One region of the Paenibacillus xanthanilyticus genome, then DNA from elsewhere that is predicted to be linked to it. Evidence: predicted binding sites of a transcription regulator. Region 1 holds the regulator's gene; each other region holds the start of a gene.
The links. The regulator NrdR, encoded in region 1, represses ribonucleotide reductase genes. The targets are predictions, from matches to a motif close to AACACNATATATNGTGTT.

Region 1 (6,605 bases):
CGAAGAAAGGCGCGGTCGGCATTATGCAGATCATGCCGGACACGGCGAAGTGGATCGTTGAACGCGGGGGCTTTAACGGCGTTACGCTGGACAACCTGTCCGCCCGCGCCGATATCGGCATCGAGATCGGCTCCTGGTATTTGCAATCCCTGCACAAGCAATTCGACAACAACCGTCTTGCTGCCGTGGCCGCCTACAATGCCGGACCCGGATCGGTGAAACGGTGGTTGTCAGACGGCACGTGGAACGGCAAGGAAGAGACGCTCGACGACATTCCGTACGGCGAGACCAGGCACTATGTACAACGCGTCATTTATTATTATAATAAGTACAGGAAGCTGTACCCGGATTTTTAGCTTCTCATGTAGACTGCGGGCACGCATGAAAGAATAGACCATTCCGTTTACCGTCGGCGACTAAGTTGCCGGCGATTTTTTTGTGCTTGCAGTATCGTATCACGACGCGAAGCGAACGGAACAGGATTGATCGTGTCGAAAAATTCTCGTCCGTCTAGGTATGGGGAATGATGGTTCTGTCTCCATTACATGCCATAATTGAACTAAATCCTTGCCTTGAGGAGGAAGCGAAAATGAAATTAGGGTTGGCATTGCTATCGATTGCCTCGTTCGTCGTCGCGGTTTCCACTCCGGTATTATCCGCTGAACCCCAGCTTGAACCAAGACCAACGGCGTTGTTTTTTCAGTCTTCAGGCGGTTTGTACTGGACCAATGCGGCCATGGATACCTATTGGGGGAAAATATGGCGTTCCTATGGCTACGCTCGTATCGAACGAGCCAAACCTACAGCGCCACAAATGGTCACGGTGCATCTCCAATCCCCGCCAGGCTATAATTACGATTTAAGCTTATGGGAAGAAGGCAAGGCTCGCGTACAAGCGAAAAGAATGGGGATCGGACAGATTGAAACGATAAAGGATGTGCCGATAAGCGAAAGCTATACGATCCAGATCGCGTCTAATGTGTCTCCCGGTAATTTCAGCGGAACATCGGGTTTCGTGTTATGGATGGAGGAGAATGAGGTAACACCAGGCTTCGCAAACGACTAGGTTGCGCTTGCGAAGCCGCTGTTGGGTTCATTCATTAATATACGAGGTAATTCGCCCGAGTTTCAACATGGAGTGCATGACGGGGTTATTCACCTGAATATCGATAATGATGTCTTTGGAGATGCCTGAAGCTCGCAATGCGTTGACTTCCAGGTCGATCATGCCGTCTTGTGTCGCTGAACCGGTAGGGCCGGCTGTCGCGCTTTTAAGGACCTGATGCGGGGCGCTGATATTGCTGTCGAATGTCAGGCGGCGGTAGATGGTGACCACGATCGACGATTGGGCGGCATCGCTGCCGGCATAAAAGGTGTAGTACAGACGAAAGCTCTTCAAACTATAGATACCGAGAACTTGCAAGGGAACAATGATTCTGCAATTAATAGCTCCATTAAAGGACATGTAATTATGATTAAACGCGCGTATCCCATCGTGCGAATGGGGCATCAGAAAATGCAGCGGGTGAAATACGGTATCTTCGGTCGCAAGTTTGCCTTCGCGCGGGCCAACAACGTTATTTTGCAGCACCCATGACAGCGTCGCGATCTCGGCCGATTTGCCGATCCGGTCCGAAGTGGAATCCAGGATTCGATTATCAGTCGCGTTCAGATTGAAGTAGATATCGGTCAAGTTGCCAAAGCCTCTGACATGCTCGAATAGATCGTATTTCGAGGAAAGCTGTAACATGGTGTCCGAATTTTTCACGACGATATTACGAAATAGGTTGGGATGTGCGGCGTTAATGATGCCGCCTCTTGCCGCGTCGCTATAAAAGTGCGTTGCTATGCCCACCCGGGCATTCTCGATATGAGCCGTATCCACGGTACATGCGCGCGAGTTGTTAATCAGGATCCCTTCCGAGGTTTGGCCGCGGCCCACATGGCCCCGGATATGCTCCAGCCGGCAGGCGTTCGAATTCGCGATCGAAGCAAGCGACCCGTGTTCGGTGGTCTCGGCAACCGGGTCGTAGGATTCTCCGTTGCGGATATAACACCGATTGCTGTTGGCAATAAACCCAATCGAATAATAGGAGGAGACTTTGTTGGGCGATTCGACGTAAATGTTCTCCGCCCATGTCTCCACGCATCCGGGGGTGGATCCATCCACGTCGTTGCCGATACCTATGCCCTGCGTCGCGTTTCGGATCCAGATATTCCGGGCGAAACAGTTGGCTGCGTGCGCGAATTGAATCGCGTAACCTCCGCTATTCGATCGCGTCGAAGTGTAGTCGAAATCGATGAATAAGTTTTCTATGCTGGCGTACCTGGACCTAATTCGGCTGTCGTCGGGTTCCAATCGTCTGCCGTCCTGAAAGGGAATGTCCGTGAAGGCATCGTTCCGGAGCGTTCCTCGAATTTTGGAGGCTACAAGCATATCTCGCCGCGCCCGATTCCATTCGCGGCTATTGCCAACGACAAAGGCGCAACGGCCCTCATCGCCGCTGATGGCGACGCGAAGCCTTGTCGTCATGCCATCCCCAACAACCCGGATGTTGCTGGGAACAAAAACGGGGTAGCGCCAAAAGTAAGGCTGACTCGCACCCGGTAAGTATACGGTCCCGTTTCCGCCTTGTCTGACAAGGTCGTCGATGGCTTGTTGTACTGCGATCGAGGCGTCAAAAACGCCATCGAGCTGAACAAGATAAGGAGCCTCTAGCACATTGATGAAAGCCATTGCGGTTCACTGCCTCCGTTCTGTCACGTTGACTTGCCCGATGACGGTTAATGGACAGGAGCGAAGTTTGCTGATTTAACGCCAAAGGCGTCTAAGGGAAATCGAAACCATGCGAGCACTATCCGAAAAAATAATGACATTGACTATATTTATGCGAAGGCATGCAGGATTTGAACGGGGAAGATTGGAATATTAAGCAGGAGCTCTAATCGAGGTGGCTATTTGGTTTTGCCTTGCATCCAAAAAGCCCTTATAATATGAACGAAGGCTATGCGCGTAAATTAAAGAAGCTCCGGTACAAGCCGCCTGTGGAGGGCGGCTTGACCGAAGCTTCAACCATCTTAGTGATTATTTGTATTGACCGGCAAGGGACTGTTCAGCGATTTGGACCAGCTTACGAGTGATGTAGCCCCCGAGGGAACCTGCGTCACGCGTAGCCATGTTACCGTAGTAACCGTCTTGTGGGATGGAGATACCCAGCTCTTGAGCAACCTCGTATTTCATTTGGTCGAGGGCTGCGTTCGCTTGTGGTACAACCAGTTGATTGCTGCTGCGATTTTGGCTCATTGTTGTTCACCTCCTTGCGGTTGGTAACAGTATTATGTTTCGGCTTGACGGTTTTCATTACAACGAATTTGTTAGCAAATGTTTCCGTAAGCGTTTCACCTTAGTACGGGCGGGCATCGCGCCGGCTGAAGCGGCTTACAGAACTGGAGGTTAAGGACGATGAAATGTCCGTATTGCGATTATGCAGGCACCAAAGTGCTGGATTCCCGGCCCGCGAACGAGAATAAGTCCATTCGCCGCAGAAGGGAATGCGAGAAGTGCAGCCGCCGCTTCACCACCTTCGAGATGGTGGAGGAGACGCCGCTAATCGTCATTAAGAAAGACGGCAGCCGCGAGGAGTTCTCGCGCGACAAAGTGCTGCGCGGTCTCATTCGGGCATGCGAAAAGCGTCCGGTCTCGGTCGAACGGCTCGAGGTTATTGTTTCCCAAGTGGAGAAAGAGTTACGCAATACCGCTTCAACGGAAGTCGATAGCCAGCGAATCGGCGAGATCGTCATGGGCGAGTTGTACCCGGTTGATGAAGTGGCCTACGTTCGGTTCGCCTCCGTGTACCGTCAATTCAAGGACATCGACATGTTCATGAAGGAACTCAACAATTTGTTATCGAACCACCCGCTCAGCGGCGGCAAAAAAGATTGACACCGCTGAGCGCACGTGGTATGATCTTACTTGTCTGTAAGACATACACGGGGCCTTAGCTCAGCTGGGAGAGCGCATCGCTGGCAGCGATGAGGTCAGGGGTTCGATCCCCCTAGGCTCCATACGAATGAAAAGCCATCACAATTGTGATGGCTTTTTCGTATGAATTGCCTAGCGGGAGATGAATTCCCCTTAGGCTTGATGTCCGACCAATAGGCACCATTTAGGTCGGATTTTTTTGTGTTGATAGAATTACAAATGGGCAAACCAGGGGACTAGTCCTGCGCACAGGGAACATGCGAGGAAGCTTCTCCCTATTAACTTTCGTGGACAAGCGCGGCGTCTTTCATGCAACGCCAGTGCTCCTTGCGATGAAATTGTTTCTTTCCATAAGCACACCGACATATAATTGAGATGAATCTCGTGCGAGGAGGCCCCCAAAAATGAAAATTAGCGAATTGTCCCGTCTAACCAGTGTCAGCCCGCGCGCAATACGACATTATGAAGAAAAAGGGTTGCTTACGTCCGACAGACTTGACAACGACTATCGGGAGTTTAGCGAATCTGCCGTCGAACGGATCCGATCGATTCAGCTTTATTTGAAGCTGGGATTGACGACAGATGAAATACGGAGCTTGTTCCAGTGTGAGGTTGCCTCGCCGGACGATTACGAATACTGCGAAGAAATGCAGGAAATCTATGAAGGAAAACTACGCAAGGTGAAAAGCCAGATCGATTCCATGCTCCAATTGAAGCGGCTGCTGGAGCGGCAGATTGAGCTGACGGCTGCCAGCCAAGATAAGATGCAGATATCCGTCCAGCGTGCGTGAGCTTCTTGGCATGACACAGCGGACATCTGTGCCATCGTTCCCTACTGCACGTTAAGGCCTTGTCCTAGACCGCCGTCTACGGACAATTTGGCGCCTGTCGTGAAGGTGGCCTCAAAGGCGAGAAACAGAACGGCCTTGGCCACTTCCTCCGGCGAGCCGTGACGTTTCATTGGCGTGATCTGGTCGCCAAGCTTCTCAAAGGCGGCCCGTTCCGAGTCCGAGAATCCGGCTACACCCATCGTCGGCGTTGTGATGAAACCGGGGCTTACCACATTGACGCGAATGCCCCGAGGCAGCAGTTCAGCGGCAAAGCCTGAGGCAAACGAACGCAGCGCCGCTTTGGAAGCGCCGTAAACGCTCATTCCCGGATTGCCGCCTTCATCTGCCACAGAAGACGTTAATATGATCGATCCGCCTTCTCGAATGAATGGCGCCAGACGCTGAACCGTAAAGAAGGCCCCCTTCGTATTCACGTCAAATGTCTTGTCGTACGAGCTTTCGGTCACTTCCGTGAAAGCTTCGAGCAGTGCGATTCCGGCATTGATGTGGACGAAGTCAATCTGCCCGAACCGTTCGGCGACATAAGCACGTAATGCATCAATATCCGCCATAAGCGATGCATCGGATTGAATGACATGTGCCTTTGCTCCGAGCTCCTCTCTCGCATCTTCTACATTTTTCGGATTGCGCCCTGTCACGATGACCTCGGCTCCCCCCGCCAGCAATGATTTGGCCACTGCCATCCCCATACCGTGCGTACCGCCCGTTATAACAGCCTTCTTTCCTTCATACGTGCTCATGATCTTGTTCCTCCCCGTTCAAATGTGTGTTGCCGTCTTTCTAAGGCGAGTATAAAGGTTCACACTAACGTGAAGGTCAATAGCTAATTTTTCGGTGATAACAAGAGACCCTGTTAGCAGATTCGGGAGCAACGGGCCCATCCGCTTAGGTAACGGTAGAGGGGAATGCAGTGACGGTTTATTTCATTTACAGTTAGCGGTTGACGGCTAGGAACAATAGCATTAATATAGCATTAATCCAAGTAAGTCTATATGATATTAATAAATTCATGCGACCGGAACAACCGGAGCCCTTCATTGTATCTATGAATGGGCTCTTTTTGTATTACGGGAATAGCGCGGGGGCAAAACGTGATCTTGGAGAGATGAAAAAAGGAGAGTGCTTGCTATGAGTCAAACACGTAAAAAAATGCACCTGAACGTGTTCCTGTTAAATCACGGCCATCATGAGGCGGCGTGGCGCCGAACGGATGCAAACCCTCAGAGTTCAACGGATATTCGATATTTTACGCGTCTTGCGCAAATCGCGGAGAAGGCGAAGTTCGATTCCCTGTTCCTGGCGGATGTGCTGTCCGTCGGAAAGAATATCCGCCACGGCTCCCATGTCGGCCTTGAGCCGTTCACGCTGTTGTCCGCGTTGGCTGTCGTAACGGAGCATATCGGTCTGATCGGCACCGTATCGACGACCTTTAACGAGCCGTTCAACATTGCGCGCAAATTCGCTTCTCTGGATCATATCAGCAATGGACGCGCGGGCTGGAACATCGTCACCTCGGGAAGCGAATTCGAGGCGGCTAACTTCAGCAATAATGAGCACCTGCAGCATGCCAAACGGTACGAGCGGGCTCGCGAATTCCTCGATGTAGCGACTAAGCTGTGGGATAGCTGGCAGGACGATGCGATCGTGTTCGATCGCGAATCCGGGATCTTCGCGGACGATTCCAAGGTCATTGCGATCCACCATGCGGGTCACTATTTCCATGTAACGGGACCCCTTAACGTGCCGCGCACCCCGCAAGGTTATCCTGTTCT
Region 2 (6,605 bases), on a different contig from region 1:
ATGCGGGGAATGATGGAATGGATGGCCGAGACGCTGTCGGAGCGCGAGGTCGAGATGCTCATGCTGGCTGAGGTGCTCGGGTATTCCTACCAGGATATCGCGCAGCGGCTCGGATGCACGGTGCCCGCGGTCAAAATGGTGCTGCACCGCTCCAAATCCACGCTCCGCAAGCGAACGGCCGCGTCGTATGAGACCGGCTTCAGGCCGGAGCGCCTGGGGCCTGCGCGCCAAATGGGCGAACGCGCGCTAGCCGTGGAACGCTGGACGGAGGCGCTGATGCGGCTGGGTTAAGCCGGATGGCCCGCATATCGCGAGAACGGGGCAGGCCGGATGGGAATCCGTACTTCCCGGACATGAGAGCATGCTCCGTATTTTGCGGGGCTGCTTGCATCCCTCCTGCACTTCTCCGCCGGCCGGTCGATATCCGGCTCGATTTTCTCCCGCAATCTTAATCCTCAATTGTTAATCCTCGATTCTTGCCTAATGCCGGCCGCCAACGCGTGAAACGCGAATCGCAACGAAGACGCCGCCATCACCTTTATGATCCACCCGAATGAAACCCAGGCGCCCAGCGCCGCCCGCGCAACGCAATAATTTACAGATAATTGGAAAATAATCGTATGAGGGGAGGGGAAAGGGAACATAATGTTGGAAAATAAAGTAATATGAAAGAGGTAACGAAGGAATGATGCATATCGGCGTCGTCGCAGCTCTGCTGGCGATAAATTGGCGGCAAGCCGCATTCGCGAAATGGAGGAACTACCACGCCACGATTCTGTACATAATCATTTGCGATCTGGCTTACCATTACTTCTGCGCGCAATATCCGCTATGGGTGTATGAGCTCCAGAAGCCAATAGGGAGCCGTTACGCCACGGAGCTTCTGTATACGCTGATGTTTCTCCCGCTGACGGCGCTGCTTTACTTAGCGTGTTTTCCGTGGGAGGGGACATGGAAGGCGAAGGGGCGGTATATGCTGGGATGGATCGCGGCTTATGCCACATGGGAGTGGTTATTTTTGATGCTGAGGGGAATATCGCACGAGAACGGTTGGAGCATGTCGTGGTCGCTGCTGTTCTATTGCGAAATGTTCCCGATGCTGGCGCTGCACAGCAAGCGACCGCGGATGGCCTACGCGCTGAGCGTCGTCTGCGCGGGGGTATGGCTGGTTCTTTTCCGGGTGCCGCTCCTATGACCGATCGGCGGACGGAGGGCGCAGCCCGGCCTTCCCTGGAAGCGGAGCGGTCGGACCGCGTTGCGTCCGTAAGCCGCGAACCACGCGCGATACGGCCAGCAGCATGGCGCTGACGGCAGCCAGATCGACCGCGATCAGCAGGCCGAGCCGGGCGAAGAAGCCAAGGGGAAGGCCGGGTTCCGGCATCCGCGCGCGTGAGAAAGGGGGACGTACGATTCCCTCCGCAACCGCGGATGCGGCGTGTGCGCGGATCGCCGGATCGCCTTGCGCTCCGGTCGTTCGCGCCGTACCGGCGAACCAGCGGTCCGCGGACGCCAAGACGGTCGCGCCGGAGGCGAACAGAGCGAGCGAGAGGATGAGGTTAAGGGCGAGTCTGGCGCATCGTCGCGCGGTGGTCATCGGCGGGCGTCCTCCTTTTGCGTGCTTGCGGCATCATGCCATTGTTTCCCACTATAGCGCGGCAAGCTGAAGCCTTCCTAAAGCGAAGCTGAAAATGATCTTAAAATGCCGCTTGCGTCGGCCCGCTTCGCGAGCTGTTCGCCGCATCTCGGATCCCCGTCGCTCCAAGTCCAATCATCGACCGTTTCTAAGCCATCCTCCGGTACCGTTTCCGCCCCGTCTAACCTTGGGCAGGCAACACTATATCTAGTGGTGGCCTGTTGATAAACACCGCTTGCAAGGATGCCGCTCCAACGATTTCCTCCCCGCATTCGACAATCGTCCACATGCCATCCACACGCCGTCCACAAATGCTCCACATCCCGTCCACAGGCTGTCCACAAGAACGAAAAAAATTCCCAAAATCCCGATTTTCGGGCAGGAATTTCAGAAGTGCCGCAGTGAAAAGGCTTACCGCCGATTGCTACGAAACGGCGCTTTTTGTGTCGAAAAATTTTTCGAATCTAGCAAAGTGGCGCGGTTGCTGGAATGAAGGGTATCATTGCGAGTTTGAGAGGGGGAGAACGATTGACAAACACTATATATTGATATAGATTTAGTTTCGGCCGACTACATATGGTTGAAGTCGAAGCAGACTGTGTATAGCATACTTACGAACAACTTTCGTAGTATCTGTGTATAAGGAGAGAGAATGGCCATGTTGATCGCTTATGATTCCCGTACAGGAAACGTACGAAGATTTGTCGAAAAAGTCCAAGCCCGCTCGGTTCAAATCGATGAAACGATGACGGTGGACGAGCCTTTCGTGCTGATCACCTATACGACCGGATTCGGGCAAGTCCCTGACCGGGTGCAAGCTTTCTTGCGCCGGAATCATGAGCGATTGAAGGGCGTTTGCGCAAGCGGAAACCGAAATTGGGGAGAGGGGTTCGCCAAGAGCGCGGACACTATATCTCGTATGTACGGGGTTCCGGTCTTGCATAAATTCGAGCTCGCCGGCACGGCGAGAGACGTTGAGCGATTTGAACAGGGGGTGCGGGCAGTTGAAGCATATTGAATTGAACAATTTGCTCATGCAGCGCGATGCGGACGGATTTTTTCAGCTGGAGCGCGATCAAGAAGCCGTAGAGGCGTTTATGGAAGAGGTATACCGGAAGAGCGTGGTGTTCACGAGCACGGCCGATAAAGTCCGGTATATGATTGATAACGACTATTACGAGGATCTGTACGAGAAGTATACGGCCGAGGAAGTCGAGGACGTATACCGGATCACGCACGACTACGATTTCCGATTCCCGTCGTATATGGCCGCGTCGAAGTTCTACACGGATTATGCCGTGAAGAGCAACGACCACTCCCTGTACCTCGAGCATTACCCGGACCGCGTGGCGATCGTCGCGCTGCATCTGGGCCGCGGCAACGGCGCCACGGCGCGCACGCTCGCGGCTTCCATGATGGAGCAGCGGCTGCAGCCGGCGACCCCGACGTTCCTGAACGCGGGCAAGAGCCGCCGCGGCGAGATGGTGTCCTGCTTCCTGCTCGAAGCGGACGATTCGCTCAACTCGATCAACTATGTGCTGGCGACGTGCATGCAGCTGTCCAAGATCGGCGGCGGCGTAGCCGTCAACCTGTCCAAGCTGCGCGGGCGCGGCGAATCCATCAAGGGCGTCGAAGGCGCGGCCAAAGGCATCATGCCGGTGCTGAAGCTGATGGAGGACGCGTTCTCCTACGCGGACCAGATGGGTCAGCGCAAAGGCTCCGGCGCGGCGTACTACAACATTTTCGGCTGGGACGTCATGGAGTTCCTCGACAGCAAGAAGATCAACGCGGACGAGAAGTCCCGCATCAAGACGCTGTCGATCGGCCTGATCGTGCCGAACCGCTTCTACAAGCTGGCCGAAGCCAACGAGATGCTGCACGTATTCGCCCCGTACACGGTGTATAAGGCGTACGGCAAGCATCTGGACGACCTGGACATGGACGAGATGTACGACACGCTGCTCGCGGACGACCGCGTCAAGAAGAAAGCGGTTATGAGCGCGCGCGACATGCTCGTGAAGATTGCGACCATCCAGCTCGAATCGGGCTACCCATATATTATGAACAAGACGAACGCCAACGCGGCGCATGCGCTCTCCGGGATCGGACAGATTAAGATGTCCAACCTGTGCACGGAGATCTTCCAGCTGCAGGAGACGTCGGAGATCGGCGACTACGGCACCGAGGACAAGATCCTCCGCGATATCAGCTGCAACCTGGCTTCGCTGAACATCGCGAACGTCATGGAGCACAAGAAGCTGCGCGAATCGGTATTCGAAGGCATGGTCGCGCTGACGGCCGTCAGCGACATGACGACGATCGCGAACGCGCCGGGCGTCGCGAAAGCGAACCGCGAGCTGCACTCGGTCGGTCTTGGCGCGATGAACCTGCACGGTTACCTCGCCAAGAACAAAATCGCCTACGAGAGCGAGGACGCGAAGGAATTCGCCCGCACGTTCTTCATGATGATGAATTTCTATTCCATCGAGAAAAGCATGGAGATCGCGCGCGACACGGGCATCACGTTCGAAGGCTTCGAGAAGTCCGACTACGCGAGCGGCACGTACTTCGACCGTTACGTGGCGACGGACTACCGTCCGACGAGCGAGAAGGTCAAAGGACTCTTCGAAGGCATGGACGTGCCGGGGCCGGAGCAATGGGCGGCGCTGCGCGAGCAAGTGAAGACGCACGGCCTGTACAATGCGTACCGGATGGCGATCGCGCCGACGCAGAGCATCTCGTACATCCAGAACGCGACGAGCAGCGTCATGCCGATCGTCGAGCAGATCGAGACGCGCACGTACGCGAACTCGACGACGTATTATCCGATGCCGTTCATGAACAAGGAGAACTTCTTCTTCTACAAGTCGGCTTACCAGATGGATCAGCTGAAGGTGCTGGACCTGATCGCGGAGATCCAGCCGCACGTCGATCAAGGCATCTCCACGGTGCTCCACGTCAACAGCGACGTGACAACGCGCCAATTGGCCCGTTACTATATCTATGCGGCAAGCAAAGGGCTGAAGTCGCTCTACTATACGCGCACGAACCGCCTTTCGGTGGAAGAGTGCATCAGCTGCGCGGTGTAAACCGCGCAGTTTTACCATGGGAAGGGGAAACACGCATGAGCATGAGAGCTGTCAATTGGAACCGACCGGACGATGATTTCACGATCACCTTCTGGAATCAGAATATTATGCAATTCTGGACCGACGAGGAAATCCCGCTTTCCGACGACAAAATGTCGTGGCTGACGCTGAACGACGCGGAGCGCGAGCTGTACATGAAGGTGCTGGGCGGCTTGACGCTGCTCGATACCGTTCAGGGCGGCGTGGGCATGCCGAAGATTCTCGAGCATGTCGACGGCTTGCAGCGCAAGGCGGTGCTCGGCTTCATGGGCATGATGGAGCAAATCCATGCCAAGTCGTACTCCAGCATCTTCACGACGCTGGCGTCCACGGAAGAGATCGACGGCGTATTCCGCTGGGTCGAGAACAATGAACATCTGCAGCTCAAAGCGGAGACCATTTCCCAGTATTATAAGGACATCGACTCGCCGAAGAGCCTCTACTTGGCGATGGCGGCATCCGTGCTGCTGGAGAGCTACCTATTCTACAGCGGCTTCTTCTACCCGCTCTATTTGGCCGGTCAAGGCAAAATGACGAGCAGCGGCGAGATCATTGACCTGATCCTGCGCGACGAGAGCATCCACGGCCTGTACGTCGGCGTGCTGGCGCAGGAGGTGTTCGCGAAGCTGGACGCGGAGGAGCAGCGCGAGGCGCTCGAGACGTTCCACGGCTTGCTCCAGCTGCTGCACGCGAACGAAGAGAAGTATACGGAGTCGCTCTACGGCACGGTCGGCCTGACCGAGGAAGTGAAGAAGTTCGTCCGCTACAACGCGAACAAGGCGCTCATGAACCTCGGCCTCGATCCGATTTTCCCGGAAGAGGACGTCAATCCGATCGTGTTCAATGGCATCAGCACGCGCACGAAGCAGCATGACTTCTTCTCGAAGAAGGGCAATGGCTATGTGCGGACGATCCACGTCGAGCCGCTGACGGACGACGATTTCCGTTTCTAAACGATAGCTGGCATCCAAGCAGGTCCGCATACCGCCGGCCTTGCTCTCAGACGCTTTCTCCGAAATCGGAGGAAGCGTCTTTATTTTTTTGCAATTGAAACTAGTTCTCAATTCGCAAATCGGCTATAATGGATTGAGAATGAGAATCAATAATGACGGGATGCGACTCCCGATATCGATTTGATCAGGATGCGTAGGCTGTTGGCGGAACTTGCGGAGTATCCCCGGCCTAACGCTGTGGCGCAATAGATGAGAGCGAATGAGAACGAGGTATAGACCGATAACCGGTCGGGAACCAAGGAGGCGCATGAGGGATGGAGAACATGATCGATTACGGCAAGCTGGAGCAGACGTTCGGCATACGCACGAGCTTGCAGGAGCAGGCGCTCATGACAGTGCCGGCGGCGGATTTGCTTCGTCCAGAAGTCGTCCGCGAAGTGCTGGATACGTACGTGCCGCTGCTCCAGGCGGAAGGCCTCGATACGGTGGGCGCGATTTTCGGCAGCACGTTCGGCAGCTTTGCCCAGGGCTATCAAGCAGCGTTGTCGCTCTGGAATCGGCGGCTTCCGGCCTCGCTCGATCAGGTGACGCTTCAGCTCATTTCCATGGGCACCTATTATAAAATCTCGTTCGTCATCGGTACGGATTGCCCGGAGGGCCCGACCGGCGAAGCGGAGCGAGAAGCGTGGGTAACGAATGCGCTGGGCGAATTCTATCACGAGACGATTCTGCCGATCTTCCGCTCGATCGAAGCGGTCTCCGGTATGAATATCGGCCATCTGTGGGGTCAAATGCCTACCTATTCGAACTACTACGTGGAGTATCTGCTTACCACGCTGGAGGACGAAGCGGCGAAGACTCGGCTGTCCCAGGATTACGAGCTGCTCAAGC
Region 3 (6,605 bases), 440 kb from region 1:
ATCCATTTACGCATAATGGCTCACCTGCTCTTCCGCGAAGTATAAGTATGGACATTGTACCGCAGCCCGCGTACGAAGCATGTAGGAACCTGTCGCGCCGAGGCGGGACAAGCTCCTTCTTTTTTTGCCGCATAACTTCGGATTAACGGTCAATCTCCTTCTTCTTGTCGTTACCCGATTCCTGCCAAATAGAAAATGCCGCAGTTTATGGCGGATACGCTTACGCGGGGCTCATACTGCCAGCGGATTTCGTCTTGCCGGCGCTCGAATTGCGTTTGGATGGAAGCGCGAATCTCTTCATCCTCGGCCGCGGCGACCAAGGGCTCGTAATAATGCCGAATCGTGGCGAGTTCCTCTTGAAGTCGCGCGGCCGCTCCTTGCGCCCAGCCGTAATCATAGCTTTTCAGCTTGCGTTCGATCAGCGACTCGGCCAAGGAAGCGGCTTTATTCAGCGTTAGCGCATTTTTGGCGGTGTGCACGTTAGGCGGCAAGCGAGGCGTCATCCGAAGCGCAAGCATCGTTTCGTGAAACCCTTCGACGCATTGACCGGTCGCCAGCGATACGCCAATCGAATGGAATTCCTCGCGCTTCATGTCGCACGCGAATTCGACTTTCAGATTGAGGCCCAGCCAAGCCGTATAAGCGGTGGATTGAAGCGGGTGGGCATTCTTTCGGTCTGGCTCCTGGAACAGGCACACGTAGCTGCCGCCGGACTTCGCCGACTGAAAGAGCTGCTCCAATTTGCGCGAACCGAAGTGCAGATCTTCCCGTGGAATGCGCTGGTTCGTGTTCAAGCTGCCATGAACGAAGCCGAACGAGCGGCCGATGGCGGCATCCGCGGCTGCTCCGATCGCGGTCCCCGCGCCCGTACCGTTGCCCGGTGCGGTCCCCGGCTGATTCCCGTCCTGCTGCTCGCTGCTCTGACGTTCCTCGTATTTCTTCTTGTCGGTAATGAGCAGCATCGTCATCGTTTCGGGATCGGCGCCCGTCCGGTCGACGAAGCTCCAATAGAAGGGGCGATTGGTCAGATCCCGGTCGGCTTGCGGCGACAATTTGACGATAAAATGCGCGGGCGATTTTTCCACGACGCGGCAGTCCGTCGTCTCCAAATAACGCTGGACGAATTTATGCACCTGTCGCTCGTTCATGGGCGCACCTCCACCGTTTGGCCGACCGCGTCAAGGATGGCGCCGATCGGCGTATCTTCGATTTCCTCCGACTCGACTTCCTCTTTCAGGCGGCTGAGCGAATCCCCGAGATCTTGAATACGGCTGCGCAGCTCCTGCGTATTGCCGGCCTCGAGCATGGCTTTGGACAGCCGCTGCTCCAGCGTTTGATCCTCTTTCTCGAACCGTTCGAGAATATGATCCAGCCCGCCGATGACCAACTCGAACAAATTAATTTTCTCGTGCAGCAGCTCGACGATATGCTCTTCGATCGTGCCCAGCGTGCAGAGATTATAAATTTTGACGTCGTTCTTCTGTCCGAGCCGGTGCACGCGCCCGATCCGCTGCTCGACGCGCATCGGGTTCCAGGGAAGATCGAAATTGATGATGTGGTGGCAGAATTGAAGATTAATGCCCTCGCCGCCGGCTTCGGTCGCGATCAGCACCTGCGCGCGTCCGCGGAACAGATCCATCATCCAGTCTTTCTTGCCTCGGTTCATGCCGCCGCGGTAAGGGACGGCCACGAGGTTGTGCTGCCGGAAGTAGTTCAGGAGATATTCCTGCGTTGCCCGATATTCCGTGAAAATGATCACCTTGTCGTTCATCTCGCGAATGAGCTCCATCGCCTTCTCCGCTTTGGAGTTGGCTTGAATATTGCGAATGAACTCGACGAGCTCCCAAATTTTCGCGCGGATCGGCGAATCCTCGGCCGTCTTCTTGAACAAGTTCACGAGCGTCAGGAATACCGCGTCGCGGCTGGAGCACACCTCACGCTGCAGCGTCACGAGCGCCAGCATACTGGACCAGTCGCCGCCGCTCTCGTTATAGCGGTCGCGCACGAAGCCGGTCACCGCGTCATACAGCGCCTGTTCTTCGGTAGACAGCGGGAGGGGGATATTCTTGACGATCCGCTTCGTGAACTGGATGCCGCCGTCGCCCCGCCGATTGCGAACCATGACGCTCGAGAGCGCTTCCTGGAGCCGGTCCTCGTTCTTCGGCACGCGCTTATCCACAACGAAATTCGCCGAGAATTCGCTTTGACCGCCGAGCTGTCCCGGTTTGAGCAGCGTGATAAGGTTATACAGCTCGTCCAGGTCGTTCTGTACGGGCGTGGCGGTCAGCAGCAGGCAATACTTTTTGCGCAGCTGATTGACGAACTGATAGTTGGTCGTTTTTTTATTCTTCAGCTTATGCGCCTCGTCGATAATAAGCAGATCGTAGTCTTGACCCAGCAAGATATCCCGGTGAGGGTCGCGTTTGGCCGTATCGATCGACGCGACGACGACGTCGTTCTGCCAAGAGTGTTCTTTTTTCTGCGCGATGGCGGGGATGCCGAACTTCTGGTTCAATTCCCGAACCCACTGGAGCACGAGCGAGGCCGGGACGAGAATCAGCACCCGGCTAACAAGCCCGCGAACCATGTATTCTTTCAAAATAAGTCCGGCTTCGATCGTCTTGCCGAGCCCGACTTCGTCGGCGAGAATCGCGCGGCCGCTCATTTCGTGCAGCACCTTGCGAGCCGTGCTGATCTGATGCGGCATCGGTTCGAGCGCGGGCAGCGTTCTCATGCACTGCAAATCATCGAAACTCGCGATCAATTTCGATTGATCGGCTTCGACGGCTAATTGATACATCGTCCAATCGTCCCACGGGCCGTTGCGATCGACTCGCTGCTGCAGTTCGGTGAACCAGGTTCTGTCGAACTGGACGTTGACGTGCGCGTTTAATTTCCGCGTCAGAATGGAGGAAGGCTGATCCCCTCGTAGATCGTTCGCAGGTTGCGTCATGAGGAACTCCTTTCCAGGTAAAGGGTATACAAGTCCTTCATAGTATGACCTTGATCATAGCAATTCATAAGAGGGCGTGAGAAAAAGCTGTAACGTTCGGATTAGGAAAAATAGCGCCCGAAGAAGATACAGCCAGCTAGAGCGAGCTTGTACCGCGTTAGGTTGTCCGAATAGGCTGTTTTTCACTATTTACGTCTATATTTAGTGTGATACAATAGCATGAGGACACAAGATATAGTGAACGAAGCTTATGGGGAGGAACAGATGTCAATGGTTACGAAGAGCAGCAGCCGGTTAGAGGGATTGAGCGAGAAAATATTTTTGGATCGTTATGCATGGAAGCAAGCATCGCCGGAGCTTGCGAAAATGGGCGATACGGTGCTCGTCCTGACGAAAGACGACCCTAAGTTCCCGACGAAAGAAGTCGGCGAGGTCATTGCCCGCAGCGGCGACGAAGCGACCGTTCTGCTGCGCAGCGGCGAGACGATCAACACGCCGGTCGAGAAGCTGACGCTGACGGTCGAGCGCACGCCCGAGGAAATGTGGGACCGGCTGGCAGGCGCGATTGCGGGCGCTGAGCCGACGGAAGAGAAACGCGATCTATGGCGCGAGAGATTCCGCTATTTGCTTGATGATTGGAAGCTTGTTCCAGGAGGCCGGATCGCAGCCGGCGCCGGCGCAAGCGACGAGCTGACGCTCTTCAACTGCTACGTCATTCCTTCCCCGAAGGACAGCCGCGGTGGCATCATGGAGACATTGTCCGAAATGACGGAGATCATGGCCCGCGGGGGCGGTGTCGGCATTAATCTCTCGTCGCTCCGTCCGAGACGTGCGGTCGTGAAGGGCGTCAACGGCTCCTCCAGCGGCGCCGTGTCCTGGGGCGGGCTGTTCAGCTACACGACCGGATTGATCGAGCAGGGCGGGAGCCGCCGCGGCGCGCTCATGCTCATGATTCACGACTGGCATCCGGACGTGCTCGACTTTATTACCGTTAAGCAGACCATGGGTCAAGTGACGAACGCCAACCTGTCGGTTTGCGTCAGCAACGATTTCATGCGCGCGGTGAAAGAGGATCTGGATTGGGAGCTGGTGTTCCCGGATACGAAGGAAGAAGGGTACGACGAAGATTGGGACGGCGACTTGGCGAAATGGCGCGCGCAAGGCAAACGCGTCATTCATTACCGGACGGTGCGCGCACGCGAAATTTGGCACACCATCATCGAATCCGCCTGGAAATCGGCGGAGCCAGGCGTCGTCTTTATGGAATATTACAACCAGATGTCCAACAGCTGGTACTTCAATCCGCTCATCGCGACGAACCCTTGCGGCGAGCAAGGGCTGCCTGCGTGGGGCGTCTGCAACTTGTCCGCGATTAATCTTTCGAAATTCTACGATGAAGCGAACCAGGACGTGGATTGGGCCGAGCTGGGCAAGGTTACCCGCTACGCCGTGCGTTTCCTGGACAATGTCATCGATGCGACGCCGTATCATTTCGAAGAGAACGAGCGGAATCAGAAGCGCGAACGCCGCGTCGGCTTAGGCTCCATGGGTCTTGCCGAGCTCATGATCAAGCTGAAAATCCGTTACGGCAGCCCGGAATCGCTGCTGTTCTTGGATAAGCTCTATAGCTTTATCGCGCGCGAATCGTATATGGCATCCTCCGATATCGCGGCGGAGAAAGGTTCATTCGAAGCGTTCGAGGCGGACAAATTCGTGCAAAGCGGATTTATGAAGCAAATGATCGAGACCTACCCGGAGCTTGGCGAGTCGGTTGCGGCGAACGGCATGCGGAACGTCACGGTGCTTACGCAGGCGCCGACCGGCAGTACGGGGACGATGGTCGGCACGTCGACCGGTATCGAGCCGTACTTCGCGTTTGAATATTTCCGTCAAAGCCGTCTTGGCTTCGACAAGCAATACGTGCCGATCGCGCAGGAGTGGAAGGATGCGAACCCGGGCGAAGAGCTGCCTGATTATTTCGTGACATCCATGAGCCTGTCGGCGGAAGATCACATTCGCGTGCAGGCGGCGATCCAGCGCTGGGTCGACAGCTCCATCTCCAAGACGGCGAACTGTCCGAACGACTTCACGGTCGATGAGACGAAGCGGCTCTACGAGCTGGCCTTCGAGCTGGGCTGCAAGGGTGTTACGATCTATCGCGACGGCAGCCGCGACGTTCAGGTGCTCTCGACCAAGAAGGATGAAGACGACAAGGCGCAGGAGGCCGTTCAACCTGCGACAGACGATCGGGAAGCAGCTGCGGCTGCGGCGTTCAAAGTAGCGGCGGAGACGGCCGTCGCCGCGGCGGTCGAGGCGAACAAGATCGCGGAACCGATCATCGACAAGCAGTATAAGCGCCGTCCATCCATTCTACGCGGCGCGACATACAAGATTAATACGCCATTCGGCATGGCCTATATTACGATCAACGATCTCGACGGCACGCCGGTCGAAATTTTCTTGAATGTCGGCAAAGCGGGCTCCGACGTCTTCGCGATGGCGGAAGCGCTTGGCCGTGTCTGCTCGTTGTTCCTGCGCTACGGCGAGCATGGCAACAAAGTGCAGCTGCTCATTAAGCATTTGAAAGGCATCGGCGGCTCCGGCGCGATCGGCTTCGGCGCGAACCGCGTGGAGTCCATCGCGGATGCCGTGGCCAAATCGCTCGAGCTTCACATCTCGGCCAACGGGGAGGAAGCGGCATCGGTTGAAGCCGAGACGCCGTCCTTCGCGACGCTGCCGACGATCGCACCTCCGTCTTCCGCTGGCTCCGCAGCCTACGGCGGCAAGCCATCGGAAGCGCACCCGCGCGACTTGTGCCCGTCTTGCGGCGGCGCGACGCTCGTGCACATCGAAGGCTGCAAGACGTGCGGAACTTGCGGGTACAGCCGCTGCACGTAATGCGATAGGGGAATATAACGCAAGAAAGCCAGGTTGGACGATGATCCAGCCTGGCTTTTTTGTTGTTTTTGTTGTCTGGTAGTACCCGTGCGGTTGCCGAGGGCGTTTAATCCGGGGAATCAGCAGCCAAGCGAACGCTTTAGGTTGTTTTTTGTTGATCGAATTCCGCTTTGATATCCGCGAGCAGCTCGGGGTTCGTCATCACATCATAGGCGGTAGCCGCCAGCATTTTCGCGCCGAAAATCATTCTTTCGAGGGCGCGCTCCGTCATGGCGGCATCGCGGAATTCGACGGTATGCAGCAAATAACGTTCCTCGACAATCTTGACGTAGGGATGGATCGCAGGACAGCGCAGCGATACATTGCCGAGGTCCAGCGAGCCATGATCCACGCCGGTCGTAATGTCGCGCTCCGGAATACCGGCCTCAAGCAAATTGGAGGTAAAGACGTCCGACAACGTCTCGTTCGTGCGCAGTTCGTCGTACGACAATTCGTAATGGTTCCACTTCAACGTGCAGCCGGTTTGCAGCGCCGCGCCTTCTGCGCATCGTTTCAGCTTTTCGGTAAGCTCGTTCGTGTACGGGCGCGAAGCGGAGCGTGCGTAAAATTTAGCGGACGCGTATCCCGGTATAACGTTCGGAGCGGTACCGCCGTTGTCGATGATGCCATGAATCCGCGCGTCGGGCCGCGTCTGCTGACGCATGGCGTTAATCGCATTGAACAGCTGGATGACGGCGTCCAGCGCATTCACGCC

Region 2: a site for NrdR is predicted at 2,168-2,185, ahead of nrdI (class Ib ribonucleoside-diphosphate reductase assembly flavoprotein NrdI). Genes of this name have one in related genera too.
Region 3: a site for NrdR is predicted at 3,178-3,195, ahead of ACFSKT_RS18320 (adenosylcobalamin-dependent ribonucleoside-diphosphate reductase). Genes of this name have one in related genera too.

What each region holds. Positions count from the first base shown of each region.
Region 1 covers NZ_JBHUHA010000002.1:711,828-718,432, reverse strand. The annotation lists gene ACFSKT_RS20245 (lytic transglycosylase domain-containing protein) at 1-356, shown strand, start outside; gene ACFSKT_RS20240 (hypothetical protein) at 590-1,066, shown strand; gene ACFSKT_RS20235 (pectate lyase family protein) at 1,094-2,737, opposite strand; gene ACFSKT_RS20230 (alpha/beta-type small acid-soluble spore protein) at 3,086-3,304, opposite strand; gene nrdR (transcriptional regulator NrdR) at 3,464-3,943, shown strand; tRNA gene ACFSKT_RS20220 (tRNA-Ala) at 3,993-4,065, shown strand; gene ACFSKT_RS20215 (MerR family transcriptional regulator) at 4,387-4,773, shown strand; gene ACFSKT_RS20210 (SDR family oxidoreductase) at 4,815-5,573, opposite strand; gene ACFSKT_RS20205 (LLM class flavin-dependent oxidoreductase) at 5,962-6,605, shown strand, end outside.
Region 2 covers NZ_JBHUHA010000001.1:3,757,603-3,764,207, reverse strand. The annotation lists gene ACFSKT_RS16180 (RNA polymerase sigma factor) at 1-291, shown strand, start outside; gene ACFSKT_RS16175 (CBO0543 family protein) at 686-1,195, shown strand; gene ACFSKT_RS16170 (hypothetical protein) at 1,190-1,594, opposite strand; gene nrdI (class Ib ribonucleoside-diphosphate reductase assembly flavoprotein NrdI) at 2,292-2,651, shown strand; gene nrdE (class 1b ribonucleoside-diphosphate reductase subunit alpha) at 2,638-4,722, shown strand; gene nrdF (class 1b ribonucleoside-diphosphate reductase subunit beta) at 4,764-5,714, shown strand; gene ACFSKT_RS16150 ((2Fe-2S)-binding protein) at 6,029-6,605, shown strand, end outside.
Region 3 covers NZ_JBHUHA010000002.1:276,687-283,291, reverse strand. The annotation lists gene ACFSKT_RS18335 (hypothetical protein) at 1-14, opposite strand, end outside; gene ACFSKT_RS18330 (YqhG family protein) at 171-1,148, opposite strand; gene ACFSKT_RS18325 (DEAD/DEAH box helicase) at 1,145-2,953, opposite strand; gene ACFSKT_RS18320 (adenosylcobalamin-dependent ribonucleoside-diphosphate reductase) at 3,224-5,851, shown strand; gene ACFSKT_RS18315 (M20 family metallopeptidase) at 5,991-6,605, opposite strand, start outside.